2 regions of the Bacillus sp. MC1252 genome follow, and region 1 is predicted to be linked to the other one. Evidence: riboswitches for the same ligand, from Rfam matches in the RefSeq annotation. Region 1 holds a riboswitch; the other holds the start of a gene.

Region 1 (5,783 bases):
AGAGGGTAAAATCCTGAATCAACTCCATGATTACGTCTTGATAGTGCCGTATAATGACGCATGATATCAAGCTCAGATACTTCCGGAAGCTCAGCATCCTCATGACGAATGTACGTTTCATCAAATAAAGCCGGGAGCTCCTGTTCAGGTACATCTAAATCAGGCAGGCTATAACCAATTCTTCCTTCTTTGGATAATTCAAAAATAAGCGGCTGATCTTGTTTATTCATGGCGATCCCCCAATTCCTTGATGAACGTATCGATTTCTTCTTTTGTTCTTAGCTCTGTCACGGCTACAAGCATGTGCTGCTGAAGCTCTGGGTAGTCTATCCCTAAGTCATAGCCGCCGATGATCCCTTTTTCAAGCAATCGTTTATTGACTTCTTTCACAGGCTCATTTAACTTGATCACAAATTCATTAAAATGGGCTCCTTCTACATCAGCCTGAAGCCCATGTTTTTCCGCCTGCGTCTTGGCATAATGGGCTTTTTGCACGTTTTGATAGGCGATTTCTTTTATGCCTGTCTTTCCAAGTGCCGTCATCGCAACAGAAGCGGCTAACGCATTTAATGCCTGATTCGAACAAATATTTGACGTCGCTTTGTCTCTTCGAATGTGCTGTTCACGCGCTTGAAGGGTCAGCACAAACCCACGAACACCATTTTCGTCTTCTGTCTGCCCGACTAAACGCCCTGGAACTTTTCGCATTAATTTTTTCGTCACGGCAAAATACCCGCAATGAGGTCCGCCAAATGCAGCCGGAATGCCAAACGGCTGTGCATCACCAACAACAATATCTGCCCCCAGTTTTCCTGGCGGCGTCAGTAAACCGAGTGCAAGCGGATTACTTGAGACAATGAACAGGCTCTTTCCTTTATGTGCAATCGGTTCAATCTCTTTTAACGGTTCGACTACACCGAAAAAGTTTGGATATTGTACAAGAACAGCTGCTGTTTCGTCGCAGACGGCCTCTTCTAATGCCGCTACATCCGTCTGCCCTTTTCGCGCAGGTACCTCAACTACTTCAATATGCTGTCCTTTGGCATATGTTTTCAGCACTGCTCTTGATTCAGGGTGAACCGATTCAGAGACAACAATTTTCTTTTTCTTTGTATGTCCTGCAGCCAGCATCGCCGCTTCAGCTAATGCGGTTCCGCCATCATACATCGAGGAGTTGGCAAGATCCATGCCGGTCAGCTCAGCGATCATCGTTTGAAACTCAAAGATGGCTTGCAATTCACCTTGTGAAATCTCGGGCTGATAAGGTGTATACGCTGTATAAAATTCAGAGCGTGAGATGACGTGATCGACAATGACAGGCTGATAATGATCATACACACCAGCACCAAGAAACGATGAATAGGAAACAGTATCCTTATTCTTTGCAGCTAAGCGAGATAATTCCCGCACAAGCTCTGTTTCAGATGCGGCTTCTTTGATGTTGTATGCCCCTTTGAATCGTACTTTCTCTGGGATATCTGAAAAAAGCTCATCAATCGACTGAACGCCGATGACATCCAGCATTTCTTTTTGATCTTGCTCTGTTTGCGGCAAATACCTGTGCTTCATCCTCTATTCCCCCTCGTTATTTGGCTCTTTTATAAAATGGTGTGGCGACGATTTTGGCTTTTAGACGTTTTTTACGAACTTGTACTTCCACCTCTGCCTGAAGCTGCGCCTCTGATGTTTCGATCAAAGCAAGCCCGATATTTTTCTTTAACGTTGGAGATTGTGTACCCGTTGTGACAATTCCAATCTGCTTCTCTCCTGAAAAGACCGGATAGTCTGTACGCGGAATCCCTTTATCAATCATTTCAATGCCGACAAGCTTCCGCTTCGCTCCTTCTTCTTTTTGCTTTTTGAGCGCTTCTTTCCCAATAAAATTAGCTTCTTTATCCATTTTCACAGCAAAACCAATCCCGCCCTCTAATGGGGAAATATCCTTTGTGAGCTCCTGACCATAAAGCGGAAGTCTTGCTTCAAATCTCAAGGTGTCACGTGCACCGAGCCCGCACGGCATTAACCCTTTAGGCTGGCCCGCTTTTAATAAAGCCGACCAAATGTGAACGGCATCTTCTGACTGGCAGTAGATTTCAAAGCCGTCTTCTCCTGTGTAGCCAGTTCTTGAAACAAGCACCTCTTTTTGAGCGACCTCAGCTTGTGATAAAAACGTAAATGGCTTGAGAGATGTCACCTCTTCGTCCGCCACATCCTTGATGATGTCAGCAGCAAGAGGTCCTTGAAGTGCTAGCAAGGCGATTTGATCAGAGACGTTTTTGATCAATACGTCATCTTCACCTTGATGCTTGAGCAGCCAATCCACATCTTTTTCGATATTTGATGCATTAATGACAAGCAAATAGTTGTTCTTTTCTTTTTGATAGACGAGCAGGTCATCCACAGTCCCGCCATCTTCATAACACATGGCTGTATATAGTGCCTTACCATCCGTCAGCTTAGACAGATCATTGGTTAATAGCTTTTGTAAAAAAGGAAGGGCATCTTGACCTTTGACTTCCACCTCACCCATGTGAGACACATCAAAAAGCCCTGCTTTTGTTCGAACAGCTTCATGTTCTTCTTTAATGGAAGAAAATTGGACAGGTAATTCCCAGCCCCCGAAGTCAATGGTTTTTGCGCCAAACGTTTCATACGCATGAAAAAGCGGTGTTCGTTTCAACATCAATCGTTTCCCCCTTTTTTCTTACAGTGCAGATCACAAGCTGAATTTTCAGAAAAAAATCACAGCAAAAAAGGACAGAGAGCTCCCTTTTTATCAAAAAGAAGTCTCTGTCCTTGCACCTGAAAGTTTACAGCACAACATCATTGTGCGTTTTCCCCTTTGGTGGTTTGCTAAAAAAACAATGAGCAAACACTCTCCAGAGTTGCGTCCGGTAAGAGTACTTTTGCCTGAGAGATTCACTGAATCAATTCAGCTTGCTCCTTCGGCGCCTGCCAGTGCAAAATAACCGACAAGTCTCTCCCCATACCATCATCCGCTCATATTCTTCACATTTATTGGACATACTATCAAAATGGGTGACTTATTTTCTAGATCACTTACCAACATCCTACCATTAGAAATGGATCAAGAGCAACAGAAAAATCATTAACATTTTTAAAATAAATGTTCAATATCGTTCGCTTTTATTGAAATATATAGTCTTTTAAAGATCTCTCAAAAAATGAAGCGTTTAAAAACAGAACGATTTTATTATAAACCGACTAGGAAGGCAGGCGATGACCATTGAATATTCAAACGATTTTTGATCAGGAATGGGTAAGTGAATTTCAGCAGCGGCTTTCAGCAGACGGTCCCTGGGCGAACTGGGATATGTACCGATTAGCGACGCAGGTTCAGAAAGTCACGGCGATTGATTCATTCGAGGGTTTGCAAGCTCCTACGCACCTACCTGACTTCACTCCTTTAAAGCACCAGCTCGAAGTAGCCAGAAGAGTCGTAGAAGAGATGAACGGGAAAGCCATTCTAGCAGATGAAGTGGGACTTGGGAAAACTGTAGAAGCAGGGCTCATTATCAAAGAATACATGATTCGTGGACTTGCCAAAAAAATTCTCATTCTCGTCCCCGCCTCCCTTGTGTCTCAATGGGTGCAGGAGCTGCGGACGAAATTTTACATTGATGCTGTCGAACAAAAAAAAAGCTATGTGTGGGAGCAGTGTGACGTCGTAGTTTCCTCAATTGATACAGCCAAAAGACAGCCGCATCGAGACACGATTTTATCTATCGCCTACGATATGGTCATTATTGATGAAGCACACAAACTGAAAAACAATAAAACGAAAAACTATGAATTTGTGAGAAATCTAAATAAGAAGTTCTGCCTCCTGCTTACAGCTACGCCTATTCAAAACCGAATCGGAGAAATTTTCAATCTCGTTTCCCTTCTGAAGCCAGGCCATCTTGGGAATGAACATCAGTTTAAAGATGTTTTTGCCAAAAAGGACTTGCAGCTTGAAGATCATGATCGATTGAAACAGCTAATCAATAAAGTGATGATTCGTAACCGAAGAGAAGACACTGGCATCGAGTGGTCAAAACGGCATGTTAAGACGATTTCCATTCATTTCTCTCCGACAGAGCAAGCGTTATATGATGAAATCTGCAAGCTGAAAGAGAATCCAGCTTATACAAAGCACATGTTTTCAATCATGACCTTGGAACGGGAATGCTGCTCAAGCCGCGAGGCGGTCTATATGACGATTAAAAAAATGCAGGAAGAAGAAAAACACATTTTAGGATCTTCTGCCATTGCGCAAATCATGGAGAAAATCAACCAAGTCGAGCAAAATTCAAAGGCGCTGGAAGTCGTCAAACTCATTCAGCAGTTAAATGAGAAAGTGATTATTTTCACTGAATATCGTGCGACACAAATTTATTTACAATGGTTTCTTCAGCAAAACGGCATTAGCTCGGTTCCTTTTCGAGGCGGCTTTAAGCGGAGCAAAAAAGACTGGATGAAAGATTTATTTAGAGAACGGGCTCAAGTATTAATTGCTACAGAAGCCGGCGGCGAAGGGATTAACCTTCAGTTTTGTAACCAGATCATCAACTACGACCTTCCGTGGAATCCGATGCGTCTAGAACAGAGAATTGGACGTATCCACCGCCTTGGCCAAGAGCGGGATGTCCACATTTACAATATGGCAACGAACGGAACAGTCGAGGAACATATTCTAAAGCTTTTATATGAAAAAATTCAGCTGTTTGAAAACGTCATTGGCGATCTAGATGATATTTTAACGCGAATTGATATCCAAGATGCCGAAACAGAATTGCATCATATACTCTTTCAGCACAAATCTGACGGAGACATGAAAAAGAAATTAACCCAGTTTGCTTCCTATTTAACAGAAGCACAAACACCGCTTTTAGAAAAAAGGCAGCAAGGCTCATAAAGGAGAGTTGATCAATGGAGCAGCGTGACATTCATACATTTCTTCTCCGTTTCTTTCAGGCGAACCAATGCGACATATTAGAAGAAAGTGCAGGACATATGACAGTGCAGCTAACGATCGAAATGGATAAATTGATTATGAACCGACCTTTTTATTGGCACTGGCTCGAAAAAACGGGCGGTGTACCTGAGCCGCGGCAATTGACCTTAATCACCGATCAAAAAAAAGCCGGTGACACGGTCGAAGGTGAATTTGTCCACTTCGGCTCCCCTCGTTTATTTCAAATATTCGAGGCTGTTAAGCAGCAAGGCCGATTTATCCGGCTCTACGAAAGAGTTAGACCGCTTAGCAACAACCAGATCGCGCTGGAACCATGGCTTGGTCTCAATGTGAAAATATCCTACCTGGCAGACCGTAAAAAGGATAAGCTGCTGTCACTTGGGCTTCATCTGATACGAGGAGAAGTCATAGAACAATTTCAAGAAAAGCTCGAAGCCCGTGAGCTGTCGTCTCAAATTCCTGATTATTGCTTTACGATGAGTACAATGATTAAGCCAGAAAGCGGCGTCAAACGGCTCTATAGCCTGATGGAGCGTTATGCCCATGAGGAGCCGGACGATTGGGCGGTGAGGGCTGTTCAAAAGTGGAAAGAAGACTCGGAACTTTTAAACCAATTTTATGAAGGGACTTCAGACACATCTGTAGAATATGAAATAGAAAGACAAGCACTTAAAACTTTATACGAACCAAAAATCAGTCTTACGATTGAAAATGGCGGGCTTTTTTACTTACAGCAAAAAAGAGGAGGTTGACTCACGAGTCCCCTCCCCTTCATGTGACATACGATTTTCGATCAGTCAAAAGC
Region 2 (5,783 bases), 1.4 Mb from region 1:
ACGTTTCGATTTGAAATAGTGAAAACATTGCAAGGAATGCCCCAATTGGGTAAATAATGGCGACCATAATAGGTGAAATAAATTTATCTAATACGATCGATAGTAATAGAACAGACACAAGGGCACCAATACTAAAATAAGAAAGAAGCTGCGTCGCTTGTCCTGTGCCAAGTCCAATCAGTTTTAACCCGAGTTGCGGAAGCCACGTCTGCCATACGACAAACAATGCAGTAGACGTGAATCCCATGAGCACAACAGCTAAGCCTTCACCAAACATTTTAGGTTCTTCCTTCATTTGTTCCTGCACTGGAAGATCATCTTGTGAAGAGACTTGCTTATGGTTCGGGAATGGCATAAAGATCAAGTAAATCCCTACGAGTAAATAAAGAAGTCCTAGTCCAAAGAACGCCCAGCCCCAGAAGATGTCATGTGCAATAAAGAATGCCAAGATAAATGGAAGAACAGTCGCTCCAATTGAAACGGACGCCTTCACTAAAACAGAAGCTGAACTTGCTTTTTTAGGAAACGATTCTGTTAGAGCAGGGTATGTCCCTGAATCAAGCAGTGAGTTTGCAATCCCTGCTGAAATCGCAAAGATAAAAGCGAGTGTATAATTCGTTGTCGTTGGAATTCCGATTAAGAATAATAAGTAAAGAAAGTTTCCTGTAATAATGACAGGCTTACGTCCCCAGCGGTCTGCTAACCGTCCAGAGAAAAAGAGAGCAATCAGTTTACCTATTCCGATCGCCGATACAAGCAAGCTGATTTTCGGAATATCCACATGGTAGCGTTCAGATAAGCTTTCCATGTTGGAAGCCACAATAATATTGATCATGCCGAGCATGAAGTAGTTTAAATACATGCCAAGTGACGATTTAATATAAGGATTTTTCATGTTCTCACTCCTATATTTAAAACCCTTTTTGGGTCAAATTCTTTGTTAACCTTTGTAATATCAAGCCCATCACAACACCCCTTGTGTGATTGATGAAAAAATAATGAATATTCATCTGTTCTTCCATTAAGTACATCGTTCTACTAAAAATAAAAAATAATAACAGTCTTGATAAGAAAGTGTATCTTCATGATTTGATCAGAATCAGAAATTATCAATTTCAACTGTTGTTAAATAAAAATAATAGTATGACGAATTTGGTATAACGATATACCAAAAGAAGCAACGTGATAAATATACTCCTGCGCTTTAAATGTGTCAAGTTTATGACTTTGTGATGTAAAAAAAGAAAAATGAAATAAAGAAATAGTTGACTTGATCAATAAAAAAAGAGAATTGCTGCACGCAATTCTCCCTTTCATGATGATGTAGAGGTTTCTCTAATATGAAGTTGAGGCTTTAGGATCAATCGCTGCAGCTCTTCATCCTGCTCGTTCATTTTATGATATAAAAGGTTCGCTGCTTTTACTCCGATGGATCGTGGGAATGATGAGACAGTGGTGAGCGGCGGGTGATACATCTCAGCTTCAGGGATGTTATCGAATCCAACAACATCGATGTCTTCACCAGGCTTGATGTCACGTGCTGTCAGTTCCTGAATGACCCCAAACGCGACTAAGTCACTAAAGCAAAAAATAGCAGTAGGAGGCTCGGGCTGGTCGATGACTTGGGTAAGGGCTTCTTTCCCGCCTTCACGGGTAGGTTCCATATCGATAATAAGAGATTCATCAATCGTCAGGTTTGCCTCATCATGGGCTCTTTTGAAACCTTTCATGCGTTCAATCCAAGTCGATGAGGACTTGATGCCGCCTAAAAAGGCAATACGTCGATGTCCTTTTTGAAGAAGGTGATGTACCGCCATCCAAGCGCCTTGTTCATAATCAGCGCCGACATAGTCACAATGCACTTCCGCTAATTCACGGTTTGCTAGTACTTTTGGGGTGCGAATTTGATTTAACTGTTTGACCGTCCTAGTAGAGCTTTTCGAAGCTGGGTTTAAAATAATCCCGCCAACTCGGTGCTCTACCATTGTGGAAATGAGCCGTTCCTGCTTATCGACACTGTCAAAGGTTGTACCGAGTAAAACGGTATAGCCAAGTGATTCAAGTGTGGTTTGCACGCCGATTAAAAACTCAGAAATAAAGGTGTTTGAAATGTCCGTGACGATAACACCCACAATATTGGAGCTTTTTGACCGCATGTTTGCAGCGACGCGGTCGTACACGTATCCTAAATCCTCCATGGATTGCAGTACTTTTGTTCGAGTGGCTTCAGAGATTCTAGGATTGTTTCGAACAACGAGTGAGGCCGTTGAAGTCGAGACACCGGCATGCCGGGCGACTTCCTGTAATGTGACACGCTGTTTGTTCAATTTTTTCATTTGTCTTCACCAACTTCAATGGATTGCCTAACTTTGGTTCATAGTCAAGATGGATTTCTCCATCAAACGAGCCGAACATCTTTTGATTTATTATACCTTATCAGGGGGTGTTGATGAAGTGAAGTCATATTGCATCAGGTAGAGAAGGGATAAAATCTTAAAAGATTACCATTGACAGCTTTCTTCTAGAGGCGTAAAATATAAAATTATTCAGAAATAGCAACATTTTAAGTAAATAACGAAGGCTATGATTGCTGTGGGTCACACTATGGCAGGAGCAGCTTCTGGAGAGACCGCATGTATGTGCGGCGCCGAAGGGTTCACAATCTCAGGCAAAAGGACAGAAGAGTACGAAATATTGTATTTGTGATGCATGGATGATGCCATGTATTGCTTTTCTCTATTTTGCTATTCTTTTATGACCATGAGATTGGAGCGCATCCAATCTCTTTTTTTATGGACTTTTTGAAGGTTCATTATTTTAGTATAGGATCGTGTCGGAGGAGGGCGTTGACATTGGCACAACAAGAATTAAAACGAGATTTATCAAACCGTCATGTTCAATTAATTGCAATAGGCGGAACCATCGGAACAGGGCTGTTTTTAGGCTCTGGAAAGGCCATTCAATTGGCAGGTCCGTCGATTATTTTTGCTTATTTAATTGTCGGAATGGCCATCTTTTTTGTCATGAGGGCACTTGGAGAATTGCTCTTATCGAAGACAGGCTATCAGTCATTAACCGATATTGCAGAGGACTATCTTGGCCCATGGGCTTCCTTTGTAACTGGCTGGACGTATTGGTTTTGCTGGATTATGACAGCGATGGCTGATGTCATTGCGGTCGGGGTGTATGTGCAGTATTGGTTTGACATTCCGCAATGGATTCCTGCAATCATTTGTTTGTTGATTTTACTAGGGTTTAATTTATTAACAGTGAAGCTTTTTGGAGAAATGGAATTTTGGTTTGCACTGATTAAAGTCATTACGATTCTACTGCTAATTGGCGTTGGGGTTGTTCTTTTAATCATTGGTTTTCAAACAGATGCCGGGCCTGTGACGGTCACGAACCTTTGGTCACATGGCGGGGTATTTCCAAATGGTGTCACAGGCTTCTTATTGTCATTCCAGATGGTGATTTTTGCGTATGTGGGAGTGGAACTTGTTGGCGTGTCCGCAGCAGAAACGGCGAATCCACAAAAAAACATTCCGTCTGCGATTAATAAAATTCCATTAAGAATTCTATTTTTCTATGTGGGTGCGATCTTTGTTTTATTATGTATCAACCCATGGACCGAGCTCAGTGCATCAGAAAGTCCTTTTGTGAAAACCTTTGGACTGCTTGGTATACCAGTAGCAGCGGGGCTCATTAATTTTGTTGTCCTGACTTCTGCGGCTTCCGCTTGTAATAGCGGCATGTTCTCGACGAGCCGTATTTTGTATAATCTCAGTCATCAAAAACAGGGACCATCTTCCTTTGGCCGTCTGAATAAACACGCTGTCCCAAGCAATGCACTATTTGTTTCAACGATCGTGGTATCTGTCGGGGCTCTTTTAAGCAAGCTGATTCCTGAACAAGCCTTTGGCATTGTGACAACAATCAGTGCCATTTGTTTCATTTGGGTATGGAGTATTATTTTAATATGTCACCTGAAATATAAAAAAACACGTCCTGAACTGCATGCAGCATCTACCTTTAAAGCGCCATTCACACCTTTTGTGAATATTTGTGTTCTTGTGCTTTTTGCCGCCATTCTCGTGATCATGCTCTTCGCTGACGCAACACGTCCAGCGCTGTTATTGACACCGGTATGGTTCGGATTTCTATTTTTGGTTTATGCACGAAAGAAACGCCGTGCTGCATAATGGATGAAAAAAAGCACAGCCTTTTCATAGCGCTGTGCTTTTTACCATTTAACGATTTCTAATCTTCAACATGTAATTTGCATTCAGAATGATCAAAACAAGTCCTATGATCATGATCGAGAAGAGCTGAGAGTGATTCGCTCCAAGGGAATATACAATGAGAATAAACATGGCACCGATCAATAACATATTCATCATTTGGTAGGTGTGAAACAGCCCTCCCAGCATCACATGCTTTTCACCTTCGTCAGAAATGGCGAGCAGCTTTTTGCTATAATCTTTGTCGGATGGGCTTGGTAGATTGCGATTAGGATAGACGAGTTTTAGAACCGATATCGCAGCATAAGAACTGATAATGGTGATCGTAAATAAAGCGACATTGACAAGAATAAGCCAGAGTGGCTGCTCGGTCACGATGGCCATACCGATTGCAATAATGGATAAAATGGTACTCACCGTATTGGCTAACGACAAATCAGTAAAGGTTCGATACTGTTTTACTTCCAGTTCATCCTCCTCATCACCAGATACAGAAAGTGATACTCTTTTCTTCATACGTGAAATTCCTGAAAAACAATAAATGATCAATAGAATCGTCAATCCAGTGATGACAAGAGTCGTTTCGAATGCAATATCAAGAAGTGTCATTTCAAATTCGGCCGCCAGCAAACAGTAAGCACCGAGAAAGCCAAGGAGAGCACCTAAGAGCATCTTGTATACAGTTTTCATGTGAGTTCATCCTCCTCGAATAGAAAAATACGTTCAATGGGTTCCTGAAAAATACGTGAAAGCTTAACAGCGAGCAAGAGCGACGGCATTAATTCGTCGCGTTCCATTAAGCTGATGGTCTGACGAGAAACCTTTGCACGCTTTGCAAGTTCAGTTTGGTTCAATCCATCACGTGCACGAAGCTCTTTTAGCCGATTTTTCATTCCGTCACCTCAATTTTGATCGAAATCTTTCCTTGATTGTAAAGCATTATATTCATTTTGACAAGTTTAGTTGTCAAAATGATAAAAATAATTGTCAGAAAGATCATCTTTATTCAAAAGGTGAACAATGATACGCTAAAGGAAAGAGAAACAGAAAACAGGTGATGTCCTTGTTCATTGATCAATTAAAGAATGACTTACATCAATCACAACCGTTGTTTATTGGAGAAGAGACAGCGTTCAAAGCGGCGATCCTTGTTCCTTTGGTGCAAGTAAACGGGGAATGGCATATTTTATTTGAGGTGCGATCGCTGACCATGAGAAAACAGCCTGGTGATATTAGCTTCCCTGGAGGCAAACTCGACGGCGGTGAAACAGCACAAGAAGCTGCACTGCGAGAAACACATGAAGAGCTGGGCATTCCGCCTGAATCAGTCGAGATCCTTGGGCAGCTCAGTCCTTACATTGCTTCTCCATCCTTCGTGGTCTATCCGTATGTCGGCATCATTGATGAGCAAAAGGTAAAGCACTCCTTTAATCAAGAGGAAGTGGAGGAGACCTTTACCATACCTTTATCATGGCTCAGCCAATATGAGCCGTACCTACATCATGTGTCTGTTCAGCCAACACCAGCTGAGGATTTCCCCTATGA

The links. A riboswitch is a leader RNA that binds a small molecule or an ion and turns the genes downstream of it on or off. The one in region 1 is predicted to bind glycine.
Region 2: linked by a shared signal. The riboswitch ahead of ACYH0L_RS18405 (amino acid permease) and the one ahead of gcvT (glycine cleavage system aminomethyltransferase GcvT) in region 1 are both predicted to bind glycine.

Annotation. Positions count from the first base shown of each region.
Region 1 covers NZ_CM166369.1:2,182,628-2,188,410, forward strand. The annotation lists gene gcvPB (aminomethyl-transferring glycine dehydrogenase subunit GcvPB) at 1-230, opposite strand, end outside; gene gcvPA (aminomethyl-transferring glycine dehydrogenase subunit GcvPA) at 223-1,569, opposite strand; gene gcvT (glycine cleavage system aminomethyltransferase GcvT) at 1,586-2,683, opposite strand; glycine riboswitch at 2,789-2,885, opposite strand; glycine riboswitch at 2,889-2,996, opposite strand; gene ACYH0L_RS11085 (DEAD/DEAH box helicase) at 3,248-4,918, shown strand; gene ACYH0L_RS11090 (YqhG family protein) at 4,933-5,730, shown strand.
Region 2 covers NZ_CM166369.1:3,573,359-3,579,141, reverse strand. The annotation lists gene ACYH0L_RS18415 (MFS transporter) at 1-895, opposite strand, end outside; gene ACYH0L_RS18410 (LacI family DNA-binding transcriptional regulator) at 1,314-2,336, opposite strand; glycine riboswitch at 2,611-2,690, shown strand; gene ACYH0L_RS18405 (amino acid permease) at 2,853-4,199, shown strand; gene ACYH0L_RS18400 (DUF3169 family protein) at 4,248-4,928, opposite strand; gene ACYH0L_RS18395 (helix-turn-helix transcriptional regulator) at 4,925-5,131, opposite strand; gene ACYH0L_RS18390 (NUDIX hydrolase) at 5,302-5,783, shown strand, end outside.